2 regions of the Roseateles sp. P1_C6 genome follow, and region 1 is predicted to be linked to the other one. Evidence: predicted binding sites of a transcription regulator. Region 1 holds the regulator's gene; the other holds the start of a gene.
The links. Region 1 encodes FNR, which switches genes on or off when oxygen is low (the NO sensors DNR and NnrR bind a similar motif). Its sites were predicted from a motif close to TTGATNNNNATCAA; they were not measured.
Positions count from the first base shown of each region.

Region 2: AC1D29_RS17795 (hemerythrin domain-containing protein) is a predicted target of FNR. The motif match lies at 8,260-8,273, and genes of this name have one in related genera.

Region 1 is NZ_JBFUAK010000011.1:181,710-191,869, forward strand. Features, by position in the region: gene icd (NADP-dependent isocitrate dehydrogenase) at 1-1,164, opposite strand, end outside; gene AC1D29_RS23505 (urease accessory protein UreH domain-containing protein) at 1,224-1,853, opposite strand; gene hemN (oxygen-independent coproporphyrinogen III oxidase) at 1,853-3,235, opposite strand; gene fnr (fumarate/nitrate reduction transcriptional regulator Fnr) at 3,367-4,104, shown strand; gene AC1D29_RS23520 (BON domain-containing protein) at 4,213-4,554, opposite strand; gene AC1D29_RS23525 (sigma 54-interacting transcriptional regulator) at 4,753-6,165, opposite strand; gene AC1D29_RS23530 (hypothetical protein) at 6,177-6,734, opposite strand; gene AC1D29_RS23535 (sensor histidine kinase) at 6,709-8,232, opposite strand; gene AC1D29_RS23540 (NAD(P)/FAD-dependent oxidoreductase) at 8,373-9,725, shown strand; gene AC1D29_RS23545 (hypothetical protein) at 9,667-9,960, opposite strand; gene AC1D29_RS23550 (hypothetical protein) at 9,957-10,160, opposite strand, start outside.
Region 2 is NZ_JBFUAK010000007.1:392,817-402,976, forward strand. Features, by position in the region: gene AC1D29_RS17755 (PEP-CTERM sorting domain-containing protein) at 1-695, opposite strand, end outside; gene AC1D29_RS17760 (LysE family translocator) at 870-1,454, shown strand; gene AC1D29_RS17765 (aminotransferase-like domain-containing protein) at 1,461-2,918, shown strand; gene AC1D29_RS17770 (MOSC domain-containing protein) at 2,915-3,409, opposite strand; gene AC1D29_RS17775 (VOC family protein) at 3,536-3,964, shown strand; gene gap (type I glyceraldehyde-3-phosphate dehydrogenase) at 4,022-5,020, opposite strand; gene AC1D29_RS17785 (energy transducer TonB) at 5,102-6,112, opposite strand; gene tkt (transketolase) at 6,168-8,195, opposite strand; gene AC1D29_RS17795 (hemerythrin domain-containing protein) at 8,309-8,932, shown strand; gene AC1D29_RS17800 (SUMF1/EgtB/PvdO family nonheme iron enzyme) at 8,917-10,160, opposite strand, start outside.

The sequences.
Region 1 (10,160 bases):
CTTGCTGAGGATCGCCTTTTCCATCGAACTGATGATCAAGTCGGCGGCCGCCGTCCAGCCCATGTGGCGCAGCATCATCTCCGCTGACAGGATCTCGGAGCCGGGGTTCACGTAGTCCTTGCCGGCGTATTTGGGCGCCGTGCCATGCGTGGCCTCGAACATGGCGATGGAGTCGCTCATGTTGGCGCCCGGCGCGATGCCTATGCCGCCGACCTGCGCGGCCAGCGCGTCGGAGATGTAGTCGCCGTTCAGGTTCAGCGTCGCGATGACGCTGTACTCGGCCGGGCGCAGGATGATCTGCTGCAGGAAGGCGTCGGCGATGACGTCCTTGATGGTGATGTCCTTGCCCGTCTTCGGGTTCTTGAACTTGCACCACGGGCCGCCGTCGATGGGCTCGGCGCCGAACTCCTTCTGCGCCAGCGCGTAGGCCCAGTCACGGAAGCCACCTTCCGTGAACTTCATGATGTTGCCCTTGTGCACGATGGTCACGCTGGGCTTGTTGTTGTCGATCGCGTACTGGATGGCCTTGCGCACCAGGCGCTCGGTGCCTTCACGGCTGACCGGCTTGACACCGATGCCGGACGTGTTGGGGAAGCGGATCTTCTTGACGCCCAGTTCCTCCTGCAGGAACTTGATGAGCTTCTTGGCCTTGTCGCTCTCGGCCTCGTATTCGATGCCGGCATAGATGTCTTCCGAGTTCTCGCGGAAGATGACCATGTCGACCTTGTGTGGCTCCTTCACGGGGCTGGGCACGCCGTCGAAATATTGCACGGGGCGCAGGCAGACATACAGGTCCAGCTCCTGGCGCAGCGCGACGTTCAGCGAGCGGATGCCACCACCCACGGGCGTCGTCAGCGGGCCTTTGATGGAGACGATGTACTCCTTCACGGCGTGCAGCGTCTCCTCGGGCAGCCACACGTCAGGGCCGTAGACCTTGGTGCTTTTCTCGCCGGCGTAGATCTCCATCCAGTGGATCTTCTTCGCGCCGCCATAGGCCTTGGCCACGGCCGCGTCCACCACCTTCAGCATGACCGGCGTGATGTCGAGACCGGTGCCGTCGCCTTCGATGTAGGGAATGATGGGCTGATCGGGCACGTTCAGCGAGAAGTCGGCATTGACCGTGATCTTCTGGCCGCCTTCCGGCACTTGGATGTGTTGGTACATGGCTGGGGGGCTTTCGCAATGGGCGAGAGAAACGAAACCCCGCGAGTTTAGGGTGGGTGTCAGCAGGCCAACGCCAGGCGTTGCCAAACCCCGTGGGCAAGCGCCCAGCCCGATGCGGCGACCAGTCCCAGGCCCGCGAGCCGAAGCGCCGGAGACGCGTCACCGACGCGGCGCGGCAGGCGCGCCAGCCAGACCGGTGCGACCGTGAGGCCCAAGGTGCTCGTGACGGCAAACGCCGCCATCGCCAGCCCACCGTCCAGCGGCGAGTTGGACAGCGCAGCCAGCAGCAGCGCGGCATGCAGCAGCCCGCACGGCATGGCCACCCAGGCCAGGCCTGTCGCGAAACTGCGCCCCGGCGTCGGGCGCCAGCGTGCGTTCGCCAGCCACACCGGCACGCGGCCGCGCAAGACGAGGCTCAGGCCCAGCACGAGCAAGGCAGCCTGCAGCAACGCCCACAGCGGCTGCAGCACCGCGGCGCCCTGGGACATCTGGGCCAGCACCTGGGCTGCTGCCGCAGCGACCACGCCCGCCACGCTGTAGCCGACGAGCCGGCCTGCCAGCAGCCGCGACTGCTGGCGCCAGCCTCGTGCGACAAGCGCGCAGGGCGTGCTGCACATCAGCGCGCAATGCGGCGCCGCCGCCAGGCCCATCAACGCGGCCGAGCCGATCAGCGCGGCATGCAGCCCCATCAGATGATCTTCGAGAAGCGCTCGCGGCTCGCGTCGGCCTGCAGGTAGCGGTCGAACACCAGCGCCACGGCGCGCACGAAGTACCAACCCAACGGCGTGACCTGAATGGCACCCGGCTCCAGCACGATGAGGCCTTGCTCGGCGAGTGGCACCAAGCGCTCGAGCTCGGTGGCGAAATAGCTCGGCACGTCGACGAGGTAGGACGCTGCGATGGATTCGAACTCCACGCGGCCCTGGCACATCAAGGCCATGATGACGGCGCGGCGCAGCAGGTCATCGCGCGTCAGCGCCAGGCCGCGCTGCACGGGCAGTTGACGCTGGGCGAGCGCGTCCTGGTACTCCTCGGTCGTCTTCGCGTTCTGCGCATAGGTGGCGCCCACGCGACTGATGGCGGACACGCCCAGGCCGACGAGGTCGCAGTCCGGCTGCGTCGAATAGCCTTGGAAGCCGCGGTGCAGCAAGCCCTGGCGCTTGGCGACGGCGAGCGGGTCGTCGGGCAGCGCGAAGTGGTCCATGCCAATGTAGGTGTAGCCCTCGCCCAGCAGCGCGCTGATGGCGCCCGACAGCATGGCCAGCTTGTCGCCGGCCGGCGGCAGCAGCTCGGCCGCGATGCGCCGCTGCGGCTTGAAGCGCTGCGGCAGGTGGGCGTAGGCATACATCGCGATGCGGTCCGGCCGCAGCTCGGCGACCTGCGCGATGGTGCGGGCAAAGGAGGCAGGCGTCTGCAACGGCAGCCCGTAGATCAGGTCGACGCTGGTCGATCCAAAGCCCAGCTCGCGGGCCTGCGCCATCAGCGCAGCCACCTGCGCAAAGGGCTGCACGCGGTGCACGGCCTTTTGCACGGCGACGTCGAAGTCCTGCACACCGAAGGACAAGCGGTTGAAGCCCAACAGGCGCAGATGCGACAGGCGCTGCAGGTCCACCGTGCGCGGGTCCACCTCGATGGACAACTCGGCGCCCGGCAGCAGCCTGAAGCGCCGGCGCAGCTCGGTCATCAGCGTGCCCAGTTCCGCGTCGGACAGGAAGGTGGGCGAGCCGCCACCCAGGTGCAGTTGCGACACCGGCGCGGTGCCGCCCAGGGCGTACGCCACCAGGTCCATCTCCACCGTCAACGCGGCCAGGTAGGGTGCGGCGCGCTCGTGGTGCTTGGTGATGATCTTGTTGCAGGCGCAGTAGTAGCAGAGCTGCTCGCAGAACGGGATGTGCACGTACACGGATAGCGGCTGCGCCGTGCCGCGCTGGCGCAGCGCCTGCAGGTGCTGGGCACCCTGGTGCGCCTCGACCAAGCGGTCAGCCGTCGGGTAGGACGTGTAGCGCGGCCCGGCCACGTCGTGGCGGCGGAGCAGGTCGGCGTCGAGGAAGCGGTCGGATACGGCAGCCATGGCGCCACTGTGCCGACGCCGGCGCCGGACAGCCTTGATCCAGGTCAAGGCCGCCGCGGGTCGCCTGGCCAAGAATGCAATTCATGCTCACCCCCCTGCCCCGCGCGATGCACCTGCCGACAACGCCCGACATGCCCGCGTCACCCGCTCCCAAGGCGATCGAACCGCTCAAGGTCGCCTGCGCGAGCTGCAACCTGCGCGAGCTGTGCCTGCCGGTGGGTCTGAACGCCAGCGAACTGGGCCAGCTCGACGGCTTGGTGAACAAGCGCCGCAGCGTGCCGCGTGGCGACCACCTGTTCCGCAACGGCGAACGCTTCGAGGCGCTGTACGCGGTGCGGACCGGCTTCTTCAAGACCTGCGTCGGCAGCGAGGACGGGCGCGACCAGGTCACGGGCTTCCAGATGGCCGGCGAGCTGCTGGGCCTGGACGGCATCAGCAGCGACCACCACCACTGCGACGCGGTCGCGCTGGAAGACTCGTCGGTCTGCGTCATCCCCTACACGCAGCTGGAGCAGCTGTCGCGCGAGTTCACCGGCCTGCAGCACCAGTTCCACAAGATCATGAGCCGCGAGATCGTGCGCGACCACGGCGTCATGCTGCTGCTCGGCAACATGCGCGCCGAGGAACGACTGGCCGCCTTCCTGCTGAACCTCACGCAACGTCTGCAGGCCCGCGGCTTCTCGGCGTCCAGCCTGGTGCTGCGCATGACGCGCGAGGAGATCGGCAGCTACCTGGGCCTGAAGCTGGAGACCGTCAGCCGCACCTTCTCCAGGTTCCAGGAGGACGGTCTGATGGAGGTCAAGCAGCGCCAGCTGCGCATCCTCGACCAGCCCGGGCTGCAGGCCATCGTCAACAACAGCCGCTGCTAGCGGCCCGTCGGCACTGCCGAAGCGCCGCCAGATGCAACAAGGCCTCGCGGGGGCACGCGAGGCCTTGGTGCGAGGCCCGTCAGGTAGGCCTCAGTACTGCAACGAGGGTCAGCCGACCTTGATCTCGTTGCGCACTTCCTTCACGCCCGGCACGGCTTGCACGAGCTTGATGGCTTTCTGGGCCAGTTCGGCGCTGGGCGCTGCACCCTTGACAACGATGACGCCGGCGCTGGTGCTGCTGACGGTCAACGGCAGGGCTTGCAGATCCTTGTCCTGCTGCAGCACCGCGGCGGCCTGGCTGGCCACGGCGGCATCGCCGGTCTGCGCCTGGGCGACCTGCTCGGCAGGTGCCGTCGCGGGGGTGGCGGCCGGGTCGGCAGCGAACGAGGCAGAGGCGGCGGTCGCCATCAGGGCAGCGGACAGCAGTCGGACGAGGGTAGATGTTTGCATGCAGATCTCCTGAAAGTGCTTGAATCAACGCGATGCCGGGTGGCACCACAACCAGGCTTAGCGCAAGGGCTGTGCCAGTTCGTGATTTGCCAGTTGGATCAAGCACTTAGCCATCACCACGTGGTCTAACTGGCGAGTGACACCCACAGACAAGCGGGTTTTTGTCGCCAGCCGGCGACAACCTCAGGCGCCATCCGCCTAAGTGCTTGATTCACCTGACACTTTTTTGTCGCCAGGATCGGACGCCGAAGCTAGGGGGTCGCCCTCGGCACGGAACAGTTGCGGGTCCAGCCCGTGCTTTTGCATCAGGCGATAGAACTCCGTGCGGTTGCGGTCGGCCAGCCGCGCGGCTTCGGCGACATGGCCCGACGTGAGCTTGAGCAGTTGGTTCAGGTAGTCGCGCTCGAAGCGCTGCTTGGCGTGCTGGTAGTTCAGCACTTCGGCCGACGGCATCTGCAGCGCGCGCTGCACCTGCGCGAGTGGCACCAGCGGCGCGGTGGCCAGCACGCAGACCTGCTCGACGACGTTGTAGAGCTGGCGTGCGTTGCCGGGCCAGGGCGCCGTGACCAGTGCCTCCAGCGCGTCGGGCGCAAAGCCTTTGACCGATTTGCGATGCCGCTCGGCCAGCGTCTGCAGGAAGTGCTGGGCCAGCAGCGCGATGTCCTCGCGCCGCTCGGACAGCGGCGGCAGTTGCAGCTTGACGACGTTGAGCCGGTAGTAGAGGTCGGGGCGGAACTGGCCCTCGGCCATCGCCAGTTCCAGGTCGCGGTGCGTGGCCGACAGTACGCGCACGTCCACCGCCAGCGCCTCGTTGCTGCCCACCGGCCGCACCACCCGCTCCTGCAGCACGCGCAGCAGCTTGACCTGCAGCGCCAGCGGCATGTCGCCGATCTCGTCCAGGAACACCGTGCCGCCCTGCGCCGCAGGGATCAGGCCCTGGCGCTGCGCCTGCGCGCCGGTGAAGGCGCCCTTCACGTGACCGAAGAGTTCCGACTCCAGCAGCGCCTCCGGGATGGCCGCGCAGTTCACCGCGATGAACGGCTTGGCCGCGCGCGGGCTGGCCTTGTGGAGGGCGCGTGCCAGCAACTCCTTGCCCGTGCCGCTGTCGCCGCAGATCAGCACGCTCGCATCGGTGGCGGCCACCAGCCGCGCCTCGGCCAGCACCTCGGCCATGCGCGGGCTTCGGCTGATGATCTCGCTGCGCCAGCTGCCGTCGCCGTCGAACGGCGCGGGCCCGGGCGCATTGACCAGCAGCGCCTGGTTGATCTTCTCCATCAGCTCCTTGCCGTCGAAGGGCTTGGTCAGGTAGGCGTAGGCACCGCGCGTGGTGGCTTCGACGGCGTCGGGGATGTTGCCGTGCGCGGTCAGCAGGATGACGGGCAGCGACGGGTGGCGCCGGCGCACCTCGTCGAACAGCGCCAGGCCGTCCAGGCCCGGCAGCCGAACGTCGGTGATGACCAGCGCCGGCAGCTTGACGGCCAGGTGGGCCAGCGCGGCCTCGGCGCTGGACACGGCCTGCACCGCATGGCCGGCGGCGCTCAGGCGCATCGTCATCAGGCGCAGCAGGTCGGCGTCGTCGTCCACCAGCAGGATTGCGGCTTGCGTCTTCATCGGTGCCTCCTTCAACGCGGCGCGTTGATCGGTTTGGCCGGCAGCGTCTGCTCGATGGCCTTGAGCGCTTCCAGCTTCTCGTTGAGCTGGTCGTTGCGACGCTGGCTGTCGCGCAGCTGCTGGCTCAGCTTGTCGACGCTGTCCTGCAGCCGCCGCTGCTCGGCCAGGCGGGCCGCCAGCAGCCCGGCCAGCGGCTTGAGCTGCTCGGCCTGCGGATCGGTGCCGGCGTTGACGATGTCCAGCTGCGCCGCGGCCTGCAGCAGCTCGGCGCTGCTGCGGCCCTGGCTCAGCGCCAAGGCCTTGCGCATGGCCTGCACGGCGGCGCCGCTGGAGGCCTCGGCGATGGGCGTCAGCTCGGGCGTGGTGCGCGTGCGCAGCTCGGTCGCGTAGGCCAGCGCGGCCTTCAGCTCGTCGGTCTGCGGTGGTGGCGGCGCGGGCGGCTCGGGGCAGACCGGCGCGGGCGGCGGCGGCGCCGGTTCGGGCGCCGGGGTCGGTGTCTGGCAGGCCGTCAGCGTGGCCGCCAGCCACAGCAGCAGGCCCATCTCAAGCAGTCTTCGATGACGTTTCATGGGGAATCTCGATGCGGAAATGGGCGCCGCGTTCGCTGGGCAGCAGCCGGCAGTTGCCGCCATGCGCCTGCACGATCTCGCGCACGATGGACAGGCCGATGCCGCTGCCGCGGCGTGCGCCGGGCGCCTGGTTACGGCCTTGATAGAAGGGGTCGAAGATGCGCTCCACATCCTCGGCCGCGACGCCCGGACCGGCGTCGATGCAGTCAACCCGGACGCTGGCCGCGTCGCGTCGCAGCGCCAGCGTGACGACACCGCCAGGCGGGCTGAAGCGCACCGCGTTGGCCAGCAGGTTGGCCAGCACGATGGCCAGCTTGTCGCCGTCGACCACCGCGGTGCACTCGGCGGCATCGAGCTGCACCTGCAGCCCGCGCGTCTGCCACAGCAGGCGCTGGTCGTCCACGACGCGCGCCAGCAGCGCCTTCAGGTCGACGGCGCGACGCTGCAGCTGCTGCGAGTCGGACGCCAGCGTCTGGTAGCGCAGCAAGTCCTCGATCTGGCCCTGCAGCGCGGCGCTGTTGTCGCCCAGGATGCGCACGATCTCGCCCTGGTCCGGCGTCAGCGGCCCGGCGACGCCGTCGCGCAGCAGCGCCGCACCTTCGCGGATGGAGGCCATGGGCGTCTTCAGCTCGTGCGAGATGTGGCGCACGAAGCGCGTCTTGTCGGACTCCAGCGTCGCCAAGCGCTGGCGCAACCACTCCAGCTGCCGCCCGAGCCGGCGCAGGTCGGCCGGGCCGCGCACCTCCACGGGCTCGTCAAAGCGGTTGTCGCCCAGCCGGCCGATGGCCGCCTCCACATGGGCCAGCGGCCGCAGCAGCCAGTGGCCGAAGCCCAGCGCCAGCAGGACCGCCAGCGCGATCGCGCCCAGCACCTGCGCGCTGATGAGGCGGCGCTGCTGCTCCAGCTCGGCCAGCACCGCGTCGCTGCGCCGGTCCATGGCCTGCTGGCTTTGCACCGTCAGCGTCTCGTTGAGGCTGTGCAGGCGCGCGAACACCGGCGTCAGCCGCCGCAGCGCCGCCTGGCGGAAGCGTGCCGGGCCTGGGTTCTGCAGCACCTCCCAGGCGGCCTGCGCCTGCGCGGCCCACTCGGCAAAGACCGGCGGCGACGCAGGCTCCGTGAGCAGGCCGGTCAGCGCCGCCTGCGTCGCCTGAGCATCCAGCCAGGCGGCCTGGAAGCGCTCGCGCAGGCTGGCGTCGTCCAGCACCAGGAACTGCCGCGCGCTGCGCTCCATCGCCACCGTGCGCTCCGCCAGCCGCTGCACCTGCGCCGTCAGCGCGGCCGCGGCCTGCGAGGCCTCGCGCCCCTGCAGCGCCACATGCTCCAGCGCCAGCATGGCCTGCGCCGCCGCGCCGCCCAGCAAGGCGGTGATCAGCAGGAAGGCCGCCAGCAGGCACTGGTGGAAGGACAGGCCGCGCAGCCCGCCGGCACGCGAGCGCTGCCAGGCCGAGTTGGTGGCAGGCGCAGGCGTCGAGGCAATGGCAAGGGCGGTGGGGGGCATCTTGGGCGCCGCATCCTAGGTGCGTCGTCCGCGCGCTTCGCAGCCACAGGATTCGCCTTTGCATCACGATGCAACAGCGCCACCACCATCCGAAAACCACGTCATGCTGCGGCGCAGCAAAGCAGGCGTAGCATGGCGCCATGCGTCCCCAAGTTCTCATCGTCGGCTGCGGTTTCGGCGGCCTGGAGGCGGCGCGGGCCCTGCGCTCAGCCGATGTCGACATCACCGTCGTCGACAAGACCAACCACCACCTGTTCCAGCCCCTGCTCTACCAGGTGGCCACGGCCGGCCTGTCGGCACCGTCCATCGCGGCGCCGATACGCCACCTGTTCCGGCGACAGCGCAACGTGACGACGCTGCTGGGCGAGGTCGTCGCCCTCGACGACGCCGCGCAGACGGTCACGCTGAAGGATGGCGCGACGCTGCGCTGGGACCACCTCATCGTCGCTGCCGGCGCCACGCACAGCTACTTCGGCCGCGACGACTGGGCCGTTCACGCGCCGGGGCTGAAGACGCTGGACGACGCGTTCGAGATCCGCCGCCGTGTGCTGATGGCCTTCGAGGCCGCCGAGCGCGATGACGACCCGGCCCGGCGCGCGGCGCTGATGCAGTTCGTCGTCGTGGGCGGCGGGCCCACCGGCGTGGAGCTGGCCGGCACGCTGGCCGAGATCGCGCGGCACACGCTGCCGGGCGAGTTCCGCCGCATCGACCCGCGCCAGGCCAAGGTGCTGCTGGTGGAAGGCAGCCCGCGCGTGCTGCAGGCCATGCCGGAGCCCTTGAGCGAACGGGCGCGCGAGCAACTCACCGAACTCGGTGTGGACGTGCGCCTGAACGCGCGCGTGACCGGCATCGACGGCCAGGGGCTGGACATCACGACGGCCGCCGGCCCCGAGCGCCTGCACAGCCGCTGCGTCGTCTGGGCCGCCGGCGTGGCCGCGTCACCGCTGGGCCGCGCGCTGGCCGACGCGACCGGCTGCACGCTGGACCGCGCCGGCCGCGTGGTCGTCGAACCCGACCTGAGCGTGAAGGGCCACCCGCGCATCCAGGTCATCGGCGACCTGGCAGCCGCGCAGAGCCATGTGCGCGGCCGTGACCCGAGGCCCGTGCCCGGCGTGTCGCCCGGCGCCAAGCAAATGGGCCGCTGCGCGGCGGCCAACATCCAGCGCCACCTGCGCGGCGAGCACACCCTGCCCTTCCGCTACAGCGACTACGGCAACCTCGCCACCATCGGCCGCCACAGCGCGGTCGTGGACCTGGGCACGCCAGCGGGTGCGCTGCGCTTCTCGGGCTATGCGGCCTGGCTGTTCTGGCTGTTCGCCCACGTCTACTTCCTGATCGGTTTCCGCAACCGCTTCGTCGTGCTGCTGGACTGGGCCTGGGCCTACTGGACGCACGATCGCAACGCGCGCGTCGTGGCCAGCGGCGCCCCTGGCGTCAGCGAGGCCAGCCCGGTGATCGCCGCTGCGGCGTCGGCTCGTCCGCCGGCAGGTTGACCAGCAGCAGCGCCAGGCTCGCGGCCAGCGCAATGACGCCCCAGAAGATCAGGAAGCTGACGGTGTAGATCGCCTGCGCGGACAGGTCCACCGGCGCCGCGCCGAACCAGCGCAGCTCGTGCGGGTCGACGACCGCGAACACCAGCGCCTCCAGCACACCCGCCGACAGAAACGACGACCAGGCCACTGCCATCGCAGAACGGGCGATGCGCGAGGGGCCGGGCTGGCCGGTCACTGCTTGGCTCCGGCGGTGCTGGGGGCGCCGGTCGCCGCGTGGTTGCGCGCGGTCAGCGCCGGCACGTCGTCGGCCGCCTGCGTGCTGCCCTGGCGCAGCACCAGCGGCGGGTCGGGGTGGCGCAGCGTCAGCGTCACCGTGACGATGCTGGCCAGCATCACGGAGACCGGGCCGGCGATGACGAGCCAGACCATGGGCTC
Region 2 (10,160 bases), on a different contig from region 1:
GGCACCGGCGCGTTGCCAATGCCTTCGCTGAACTGGAAGCTGTACTCCTGGCCCACGCCGGCCGCGAAGGAGAACACCGGGTCGATGTAGGCGCTGGCGGAGGCCGAGGGCCCTGTCACGGCGGCGGCAAACGCGTCGGCCACCAGCGTCACGCGGTAGATGTGGCTGCCGACCAGCGTCAGGTCGACGACGTGGCCGAAGCTCTGGTTGAAGCTGCCCTGCAGCGCACCCGAGTCGATGCCTTCGCTGAAGACTGGCGCCAGGCCCAGTGTGACGTCCTCCAGCCGCCACTGCGCCTTCATCGCGAAGCCCGAGAACAGGTCGGTCGTGTTGGACGAGCCCGAGGCGCTGCCCGCCACGGCGACATGCACGCCCACGTTCTGGGCGGGCCCCACGACCTGCATCTGGTAGATCAGCTGCGCACTGGAACGCCCGGTGAAGTTGGGCCCGACGTCCACCTGGGCACGCAGGAAGGGGCTGGGCATGGCCGCCGCGCTGAGCTGCACCAAGCCGCCGGGACCGCTGAGCGGGAAGTCGCCGAAGCCGGTGATGTTGAGGCCCGCCGGCGGCTGCAAGTTGAAGGACACCGTGCCTGCGACGCCAGCCGGGGCCAGCGTATCGGCCTGCGCGGTGCCGGCCGCGGCCAGCAGCAGTGCGGCAGCAACTCGGAGGGAAGCGGACAACGAGGTGGGCATGGGGGCCTCCTGGTCTCGGCAACAACGGAAGGCGAAGCGTAGGACTGCCCCAGCCGGTCGGTCAGCCTGGGGTTCTAGGGCGCACTGTGCGGGTCGGCGGGGTGACACAGGACACCGCACGCGAGGCCTCGCTGTACCTTCACGCCGGCCCTGCCAGCCGCTGCAATGCCACGCATGAACGAGTTGCTGCCCCTGCTGAGCTATTGCGTGCTGATGTCCAGCACGCCCGGCCCCAACAACATGATGCTGGTGACCAGCGGCGCCCACCACGGCTACCGGCGCACGCTGCCGGCCATCCTGGGCATCAATGCCGGCGGCGCGGTACAGACTTTCGTGACCTGCATGGGCCTGGGGGCCTTGTTCGTCGCCTGGCCGGCATTGCACGCGACACTGCGCGTGGCCGGCACGCTCTACCTGCTCGTGCTGGCCTGGAAGCTCGTCGGCAGCCCGGTCGTGCAAGGCCGCCCGGCCGAGCGGCTGGGTTTTGCGCAGGCGGCGCTGTTCCAGGCGGTGAACCCCAAGAGCTGGGTCAAGGCGATCACGGTGGCCTCGGTCTTCATGCCCACGCAGCTCAGCGTGCCGGCCGGCGCGCTGCTGGTCAGCGTCATCGGCGCGGTGGTCGGTTTTCCGTGCATCTCGATGTGGGCGCTGTTTGGCGTGGGCATTGGCCGCTTCCTGTCGAGCCCGGCGCGGCGCCGGGCGTTCAATGTCATCATGGCCGCCTCGCTGGCGGTGCTGGCCTTCCTGTTGCTGCGCTAGAGCCTGATGTTCTCGCTGGACCGCGACTCACCCATCCCGCTGACCGACCAGATCGAGCAGCGCCTGCATGCGCTGATCGCCAGCACGCAGCTGCCGCCCGGTGCGCGGCTGAACTCCATCCGCCAGCTGGCATCGCGGCTCAGCGTCAGCCCCAACACCGTCGTCGTGGCCTATGACCGGCTGGTGGCCGCGGGGCTGATCGATTCGCGCGGCACCGCGGGCTTCTTCGTCGCCGAGGGCCCGGCCGACGCGATGCCCGACGCGGTGCGCGTGGAGGCGGGCGAGGAGCAGGAGGCCGTGTGGCTGGCCCAGCAGGCCAACGACCAGCGCGCCGGCGTGCTGCTGGCCAGCAGCGGCGCGCTGCCGGCCACCTGGCTGGAGGACGCCATCCCCGCGGCCGCCGTGCAGCGCGGCCTGGCGCGCGCCAGCGCCGGCATGGCCTCGCGCTGCCCGCCGCAAGGCCTGCCCGAGCTGCGCGAGCGCATCGCGACCATGCTGCGCGGCCAGGGCATCGCCGTGGACGCCGGCCGCGTGCTGACGACCTATGGCGGCACGCAGGCCATCGACCTGATCTGCCGCGCGCTGCTGCGCCCGGGCGACACGGTGGCCGTGGAGACGCCGGGCTACTTCCTGCTGTTCGACCGGCTGCGCCAGGCCGGCGTGACGATCGTGCCCGTGCCGCGCCGCCCCGACGGCATCGACCTGGACGCGCTGGACGCCGCCTGCGTGCAGCACCGGCCGCGGCTGCTGTTCATCCAGAGCGTGCTGCACAACCCCACCGGCTGGGGCAGCACGGCCGCCAACCTGCACCGCGTGCTGATCCTGGCGCAGCGACACGGCTTCCTGATCGCCGAGGACGACGTGCAGGGGCACTTCCACCCCGGTACGCCAAACACGCCCACAAGGCTGGCGCAGCTGTCGGGGCTGGACCGCGTCATCTACTACTCCAGCTTCTGCAAGGCCATGAGCCCGGCGCTGCGTCTGGGCTATGTGGCCGCCGAGCCGGCGCTGATCAAGGCGCTGATGCGCGAGAAGATCCTGTCGGTGCTGACCACCGGCGCACTGGCCGAGTTCGTGCTGCTGGAAGTGCTGGCCGCAGGCCGCTGGCGCAAGCACCTGGACCGCCTGCAGCAGCGCCTGGCCAGCGCGCGTGCGGCCGCCACGCAGCAGCTGCGCCAGGCCGGCGTGCTGCTGGAGCAGCCCGGCGAGGGCGGCCTCTTCCTGTGGGGCGCGCTGCCGGCCGGCGTCGACGTGGACAGTGTCGTGAAGGACGCCTTCCGCAACGGCATCCTGCTGGTGCGCGGCGCCACCTTCGCGGCCGACGGCGCGCGTGACCCGCACATCCGCTTCAACGTCGCCTTCAGCCAGCAGCCACGGCTGGCGCAGTACCTGCAGAGCCAGCTGAATGCCGCGACCACCGCGCAGCTGGCGCTGGAGCGGGCGCGCAGCCGCACGAGCGCCTAGCCCAGCGCCACCACCGCGTCGCCGACGCCGATGGCCCCGCTTTCCAGGATGCGCGCCGTCATGCCGCCATGGCCCCGCATCGCCGCATAGCCACCCGGGCCGATGACCTCCTCCATGCGCGAGCAGGGCTGGCAGGGGCCGACGATCTGCAGCAGCGCCGCGCCCACGCGCAGCTTGCCGTTCTTCAGCGACAGCAGGTTGATGCCCGAGACGACCAGGTTGCGCCGCAGGCCCACCGGGTCGATGGCGCCGCTGCGCGCGAACGCCGCGATCAACGGCAGATGCTCCTGCTGGATCAGCGTGACCTGGCGCGTCGACAGTTCGGCCTCGCCGCGCTGGCCGAGCCGGTCGTCGGCCAGGCCGATGCCGGCCAGCGCCACCGTCTGTTCGATGCGGCGCGCCGGGTCGCGCGGCGCACCGCGCACGACGATGGCTTCGACGCGCCCCTGGATGTGGGCGGGCGGCGTGTTGAGGTCGCGAAGGGTCTTCATGCGGGCACCTTAGCGCCAATCCCCGGGGCGGTGCCGAAATCGTCTCAGACCGTATCAAGCCGGGGCCGCCGGCCGGCGGGCCACCTAACATCCCGGGTCCTCTCACCATCCAGTGGAGTGTTCGCCATGGAGACCCAGGAACTGCACCGCGGCCGCTTGATCGATCACCTGCAACTCGTCGTGCGCGACCTGGCCGCCAGCCAGAAGTTCTACGAAGCGGTCTTCAATGTGCTGGAGATTCCCCTCGGCGGGACGGGCGACAGCTACTTCTGGGCCGACGAGTTGTTCGTGTCGACCGTCAGCAGCGAGGCCGCGCAGGGCCGGCTGACGGGACGTGTGCACCTGGCTTTCCAGGCGAAGGACCCGGCCGCGGTGGACGCCTTTCACCAGGCGGCGCTGGCGAACGGTGGCCAGGACAACGGCGCGCCCGGCGAGCGGCCGTACCACCCCGGCTACTACGCGGCCTTCGTGCTGGACCCGGACGGCAACAACATCGAGGCCGTCTTCCACGGCGAGGCCAGGCGCAGTGCGGCGTCCGTCAAGGTGACGTTCTAGTCCCAGAAACGAAAAAGGGCGCCAGTGGCGCCCCTTGTCTCGTTCGGGTTGGCTCGATCAGGCCGCAACCACGCGGACCATCTCCAGCACCTTGTTCGAGTAGCCCCACTCGTTGTCGTACCAGGACACCAGCTTGACGAAGGTGCTGTCCAGCGCGATGCCGGCTTCGGCGTCGAAGATGGAGGTGCGGGCATCGCCGCGGAAGTCGGTCGCGACGACCTTGTCCTCGGTGTAGCCCAGCACGCCCTTCAGCGCGCCCTGGCTCTGGGCCTTGAACTCGGCGCAGATCTCGGCGTAGGTCGCCTCGCTGTTCAGCTCCACGGTCAGGTCGACGACTGACACGTCGCTGGTGGGCACGCGGAAGGCCATGCCGGTCAGCTTCTTGTTCAGCTCGGGGATGACCTTGCCGACGGCCTTGGCGGCGCCGGTGCTGCTGGGGATGATGTTCTCCAGGATGCCGCGGCCGCCGCGCCAGTCCTTGTTGCTCGGGCCGTCCACGGTCTTCTGCGTCGCCGTGGCGGCGTGCACCGTGGTCATCAGGCCGCGCTTGATGCCCCACTTGTCGTTCAGCACCTTGGCCAGCGGGGCCAGGCAGTTCGTCGTGCAGGACGCGTTGGAGATGATGGCTTCGCCGGCGTACTTGGTGTGGTTGACACCGAAGACGAACATCGGCGTCTCGTCCTTGGACGGGGCCGAGAAGATGACCTTCTTGGCACCCGCGGCCAGGTGCTTCTCGCCGCCGGCCTTGTCCAGGAAGATGCCGGTGGCTTCGACGACGATGTCGGCACCGACGGCGGCCCACTGCAGCTCGGACGGGTCCTTGACGGCGGTCAGGCGGATCTTCTTGCCGTTGACGACCAGCGTGTTGCCGTCCACCGAGACTTCACCGTCGAAACGGCCATGCACCGAGTCGTACTTGAGCATGTAGGCCAGGTAGTCGGGCTCCAGGAGGTCGTTGATCGCGACGACCTCGATGTCCTTGAAATTCGCGATGGCGGCACGGAACACCATGCGCCCGATGCGGCCGAAGCCGTTGATACCGATCTTGATGGTCATGGGAAAGTCTCCAGAGGATGAAAAATCTTGGTCGGGCGAGATTCTCGGTGATCCGGGCCGTGAGCAGGTTTCGGGGCGATTTCAGGACGCCTTGGCCGGTGGTTCGCCCAACTTGATCACCCCGCAAGGCACGTCGATCATCAGTTCCGCGCCCAGCAGCCCTTCGAACCGCTCCTTGGTCAGGTTCAGCTCCAGATCGTGCAGCCAGGCCAATAGCGGCAGGCGGTTGGCATTGGGCTCGCCCACCTCGTACACCCTGTTGGCGGTAGCCGGCCGGCCCAACTTCCAGCGCAGGCGGAACGGGCAGCCCATGGTGTCCAGATTGAATTCGACCGGTCGCGCGTTCAGGTCCTTCACAAGAGCAAGGAACTTGACGAGGGACAGGTCGTTGAACGCGAACTTCAAGTTGCCGCTCCAATGGACCGAAAACTGCTGTTCGATGCCGATCCGCCGGCCTTCGGGCAGGCATGGCAGCCGGTACTTCGACAGGTATTCGAGGATGCTGTCCCGGTTGGCGGCGTACATGCTGTCGTAGATCACCTTCACTTCCGGCGGCTGGTCCGGGGCGTTGAAGTAGATCTCCGCGATCAGATTGCCGTCCTTACTGGTCTTGACGGACCGTGACGGCTGGCTGGGCTCGCTCAGCTCCAGTGGCGCACCGGATGAGCGCAGGCATTGCGTGTATGACGCCGCCTGACTCGACGGGACATTCAGTGGCGGCGGTGATGTCACGCGGCCCACGCCCAACGCGTCGAAGGAGAACTCCTGCAGCGCTGTGACCGTCTGGCCAGGCTTCAGGCAGGGCAGGCGCATGCGGGAAACGTAGTCGAGCACTGCTTCGCGCAGGCCCGTCGAACCCGCTTCGTACAGCACTTCGACCTCCGGGCGCTTGTTTGCCTCGGTGAAGCGCATCTGCACCCGGAAGAAGCCGTTGATCCGCTGCTTAAGCACCTCGTCCGGATAGGCCAAGGCAATCTCCGGCCGCGCCAGGCATGCCAGAGTCACATCGCCGCTGCGGTCGGGTAGCGCGGTCTGCGCGTGCCCGACCTGCAGCCACAGGCTCACGGTGAGCGCGACGACGATCTTGAACATCCAAACCCCTGACAAGTAGGGTTAGGTTTGTAGCGCAGGATCAGCGCGCAGCGCGTCACTTCTTCTTCAGCACCGCCTTCACGGTCGCCGCCACGTTCTCCGGCGTGAAGCCGAAGTGCTTGAACAACACGCCGGCCGGGGCCGATTCGCCGAAGGTGTCGATGCCGACGACGGCGTCCACGCCGTACTTCCACCAGAAGTCGCTGACACCCATCTCGACGGCCACGCGCGGCAGGCCCTTGGGCAACACGCTCTTCTTGTAGTCTTTGTCCTGGCGGTCGAACACGTTGGTCGACGGCATGGACACGACGCGCACCTTGATGCCTTCATCGGCCAGCAGTGCCTTGGCGGCCATGGCCAGCTGCACCTCCGAGCCGGTCGCGATGATGACGGCCTCGGCCTTGCTGTTGCCCTTGGGGCTGACGGGGTCGAACAGCACGTAGGCGCCCTTGGCGATCTCGTCGACGTTGGTCTTGGGCGAGTAGGTCAGGTTCTGGCGCGACAGGGCCAGCAGGCTGGGGCGCTGCGCGTTGCCGATGGCCATGGTCCAGGCGACCACCGTCTCGGTCGTGTCGGCCGGGCGCCAGACGTCCAGGCCCGGGATCAGGCGCAGGCTGGCGACATGCTCGATGGACTGGTGCGTCGGGCCGTCTTCGCCCAGGCCGATGGAGTCGTGCGTCATCACGTGGATGACGCGCGTCTTCATCAGCGCGGCCATGCGGATGGCGTTGCGGCTGTAGTCGCTGAAGGTCAGGAAGGTGCCGCCGTAGGGGATGAAGCCGCCGTGCAGCGCGACGCCGTTCATGATCGCGGCCATGCCGAACTCGCGCACGCCGTAGTTGATGTGGCGGCCGTTGTTGGGCGTGCCGTCGGCGGCGATGCGCAGCGCCGGCGTGCTGGACGTGTTGGTCAGGTTGGAGCCGGTCAGGTCGGCGCTGCCGCCCAGCAGTTCGGGCAGGTTCAGCGTGAAGGCTTCCAGCGCCAGCTGGCTGGCCTTGCGGCTGGCGACGGTTTGCGCCTCGGCGTGGGCCTTGACGACGGCGTCCACGGCACTCTGCGCGAAGTTGGCGGGCAGCACGCCGGCCATGCGGCGCTGGAACTCGGCGGCCAGCTCGGGGTGGGCTTCGGCATAAGCGTCGAAGCGGGTGTCCCAGGCGGCTTCGGCCTTGTCGCCGGCGGCCTTGGCGTCCCAGGCGGCGTAGACGTCGGCCGGCACCGAGAACGGCTCGTGCGCCCAGCCGATGGCCTCGCGGGTCAGCTTGATCTCTTCGGCACCCAGCGGCTCGCCGTGGGCCTTGCTGGTGTTGGCGCGGTTGGGCGAGCCCTTGCCGATGGCCGTCTTGGCGATGACCAGCGTGGGCTTGTCGGCGCTCTTCTTGGCCTTGGCGATGGCCTTGTCGATGGCGTCCACGTCATGGCCGTCCACCGGGCCGACGACGTTCCAGCCATAGGCTTCGAAGCGCTTGGCCGTGTCGTCGGCAAACCAGGGCGCGACCTGACCGTCGATGGAGATGCCGTTGTCGTCGTAGATGGCGATCAGCTTGTTCAGCTTCCACGCGCCGGCCAGCGACGCGGCCTCGTGGCTGATGCCTTCCATCAGGCAGCCGTCGCCCAGGAAGACGTAGGTGTGGTGGTCGACGATGGTGTGGCCGTCGCGGTTGAAGTCACGCGCCAGCAGCTTCTCGGCCAGTGCCAGGCCCACCGCGTTGGTCACGCCCTGGCCCAGCGGGCCGGTGGTCGTCTCGACGCCGACGGTGATGCCCACTTCCGGGTGGCCCGGCGTCTTGCTGTGCAGCTGGCGGAAATTGCGCAGCTCCTCGATGGGCAGCGCATAGCCCGTCAGGTGCAGCAGCGCGTAGATCAACATGGAGCCATGGCCGTTGGACAGCACGAAGCGGTCGCGGTTGGCCCAGTGCGGGTTGGCCGGGTTGTGCTGCAGATGCCGGCCCCACAGCGCCACGGCGATGTCGGCCATGCCCATGGGCGCGCCCGGGTGGCCGGAGTTGGCCGCCTGCACCGCGTCCATCGCGAGCGCGCGGATCGCGTTGGCCATTTGGGTGGAGGAGGCGGTCGTTGCTGTCATGGCCGGGGCTTTCGTGGGGCTGAAGGGCAAAACCAGGGATTTTACGGGGGTGACCTCGCCGGGCTTGATCCAGCGCAAGGCAGGACCGTCGCCGGCGCGCGACGCTCGCAGCCATGCCCACCCCGTCCCTGCCGCTGGCCGTTCGTGTCATCCGCGCCGAGCACGACGCGCTGGCCGCGATGCTGCGCACCTTGCCGCTGCTGCTCGAAGCGCAGCGCCGCGCCCGCACGCCGCCCGAGTTCGAGGCGCTGCGGGCCATGCTCTTCTATGTCGACGAATTTCCGGAACGCTTGCATCACAAAAAGGAAAGCGAGCTGCTGTTCCCCAAGCTGCGCGCTCGGGCGCCCGAGCTGCGCGAGACGCTGGACGAGCTGGAGGCCGACCATGCCCAGGGCGAACGCGCCATCCGCGAGCTGCAGCACAGCCTGCTGGCCTGGGAGCAGATGGGCGACAGCCGGCGACCCAAGTTCGAGCAGCAGCTCAAGGTCTACGCCACGCGCTACCTGCGCCACATGAAGCGCGAGGAGACCGAGGTGCTGCCGTACGCCGCGCGTTGCTTCAGCGCCGACGACTGGGCCGTGCTGGACGAAGCCTTCGGCAGCCACCAGGACCCACTGGTGCCGCGCCCCGGCCAGCCGGTCGACGCGGCCTATGCCTCGCTGCGCCAGCGCATCCTGGCGGTGCTGCCGGCGCCGTTCGGTTGGGGGCCGGCGCTGCCCGCTCAGGCCGGGGGCTGATCCGCCAGACCGGCCGTTGGCTTCGCGCGGACGATGAAGCGAAAGCCCACGTCGGGACGGACCTCGTCGCGGGCGATGCGTTCGACGGCCGCCGAGCGGGTCTGCGCAAAGCTGCTGCGGTAGGACCCGCCGCGCAGCGCGTGCATGCCGGTGGCGGCGCCCGGCGGGCCTTCCGGGTCCACCCAGGCCTCGGGCGAGCGCTGCTCGGGGCCCAGCAGGTCGCGGCAGAGCTCGGCGACGTTGCCATGCATCTGGAACAGCCCCCACGCATTGGTCGGCAGGTCGGTGACCGGCAGCAGCGAGCGACTCTCCGCATTGACCTGCGGTGGCCCCACTTCGTCGCCGAAGGCGTAGGCCGTGCGCGTGCCGGCGCGGCACGCGGCCTCCCATTCGGCCTCGCTGGGCAGCCGGATGTCGCAGCCCGGCAGCCGTTGCGACAGCTGTGCGATGAAGCCTTCTGCCCCCGCGGCGCTGACGCCGGTGACGGGCAGCCGCTCGTCCTGACCCGACGTCGGTCGCCCCGTCACCCGGCTCCACAAGGCCAGCGTGCAGGCGGTGTCCGCGATCCAGAAACCTTGGCTGAGGCTGACCGTGCGCAGCTCGCCCTCCTCCGGCGGGCCCTTGGGCGAGCCCATGGCCAGCTTGCCGGCCGGCACCCAGCGCAGACGCTGGTGGGCCTCGTCGCCCCCGCCATCGGGCCAGCCGACGTGCAGCGCCGCGTGCACGCCGTAGTGGGCGTCCGAGCCCAGGCTGACGCCGACATCCGCTGAGGCGCGCTCCAGCTGCCGCGTCGTGCAGGCCCAACCCCGCGGGATGACCCACTCGTCCGCCGAATGGCTGTGCAGGGTCTCCAGCCAGACGTCCGTCGCCGCGATCAGCGGCGGGGCCAGCAGCGTGAGGCTGTCACCGTGGCGCACATCGTGCGCCCAGTCGGGCCGATTCAGCACGCGCTGCACGGGCCGGCCGAACTGTGTCAGCAGGTCCAGCGCTGCCACCTGCGACAGATGCGGGCGCAGCTCCTGCAGCAGGAACTGGGTCTGGTCCGCCGGTGCGCCGCGCGCCACCCAGGCGCCCAGCTGTTCGGTCAACCGGCTGGCGCGCAACATGCCCCACAGCGCATACGAGATCACGCGGTCACGCAGCGCCGCGCCTTCGCGCGACAGGGCCAGCCGCACCAGCTCCAGTTCGCCGGAGTTGACCGCCTCCACCAGCGCCCGCTCGTTCTCCA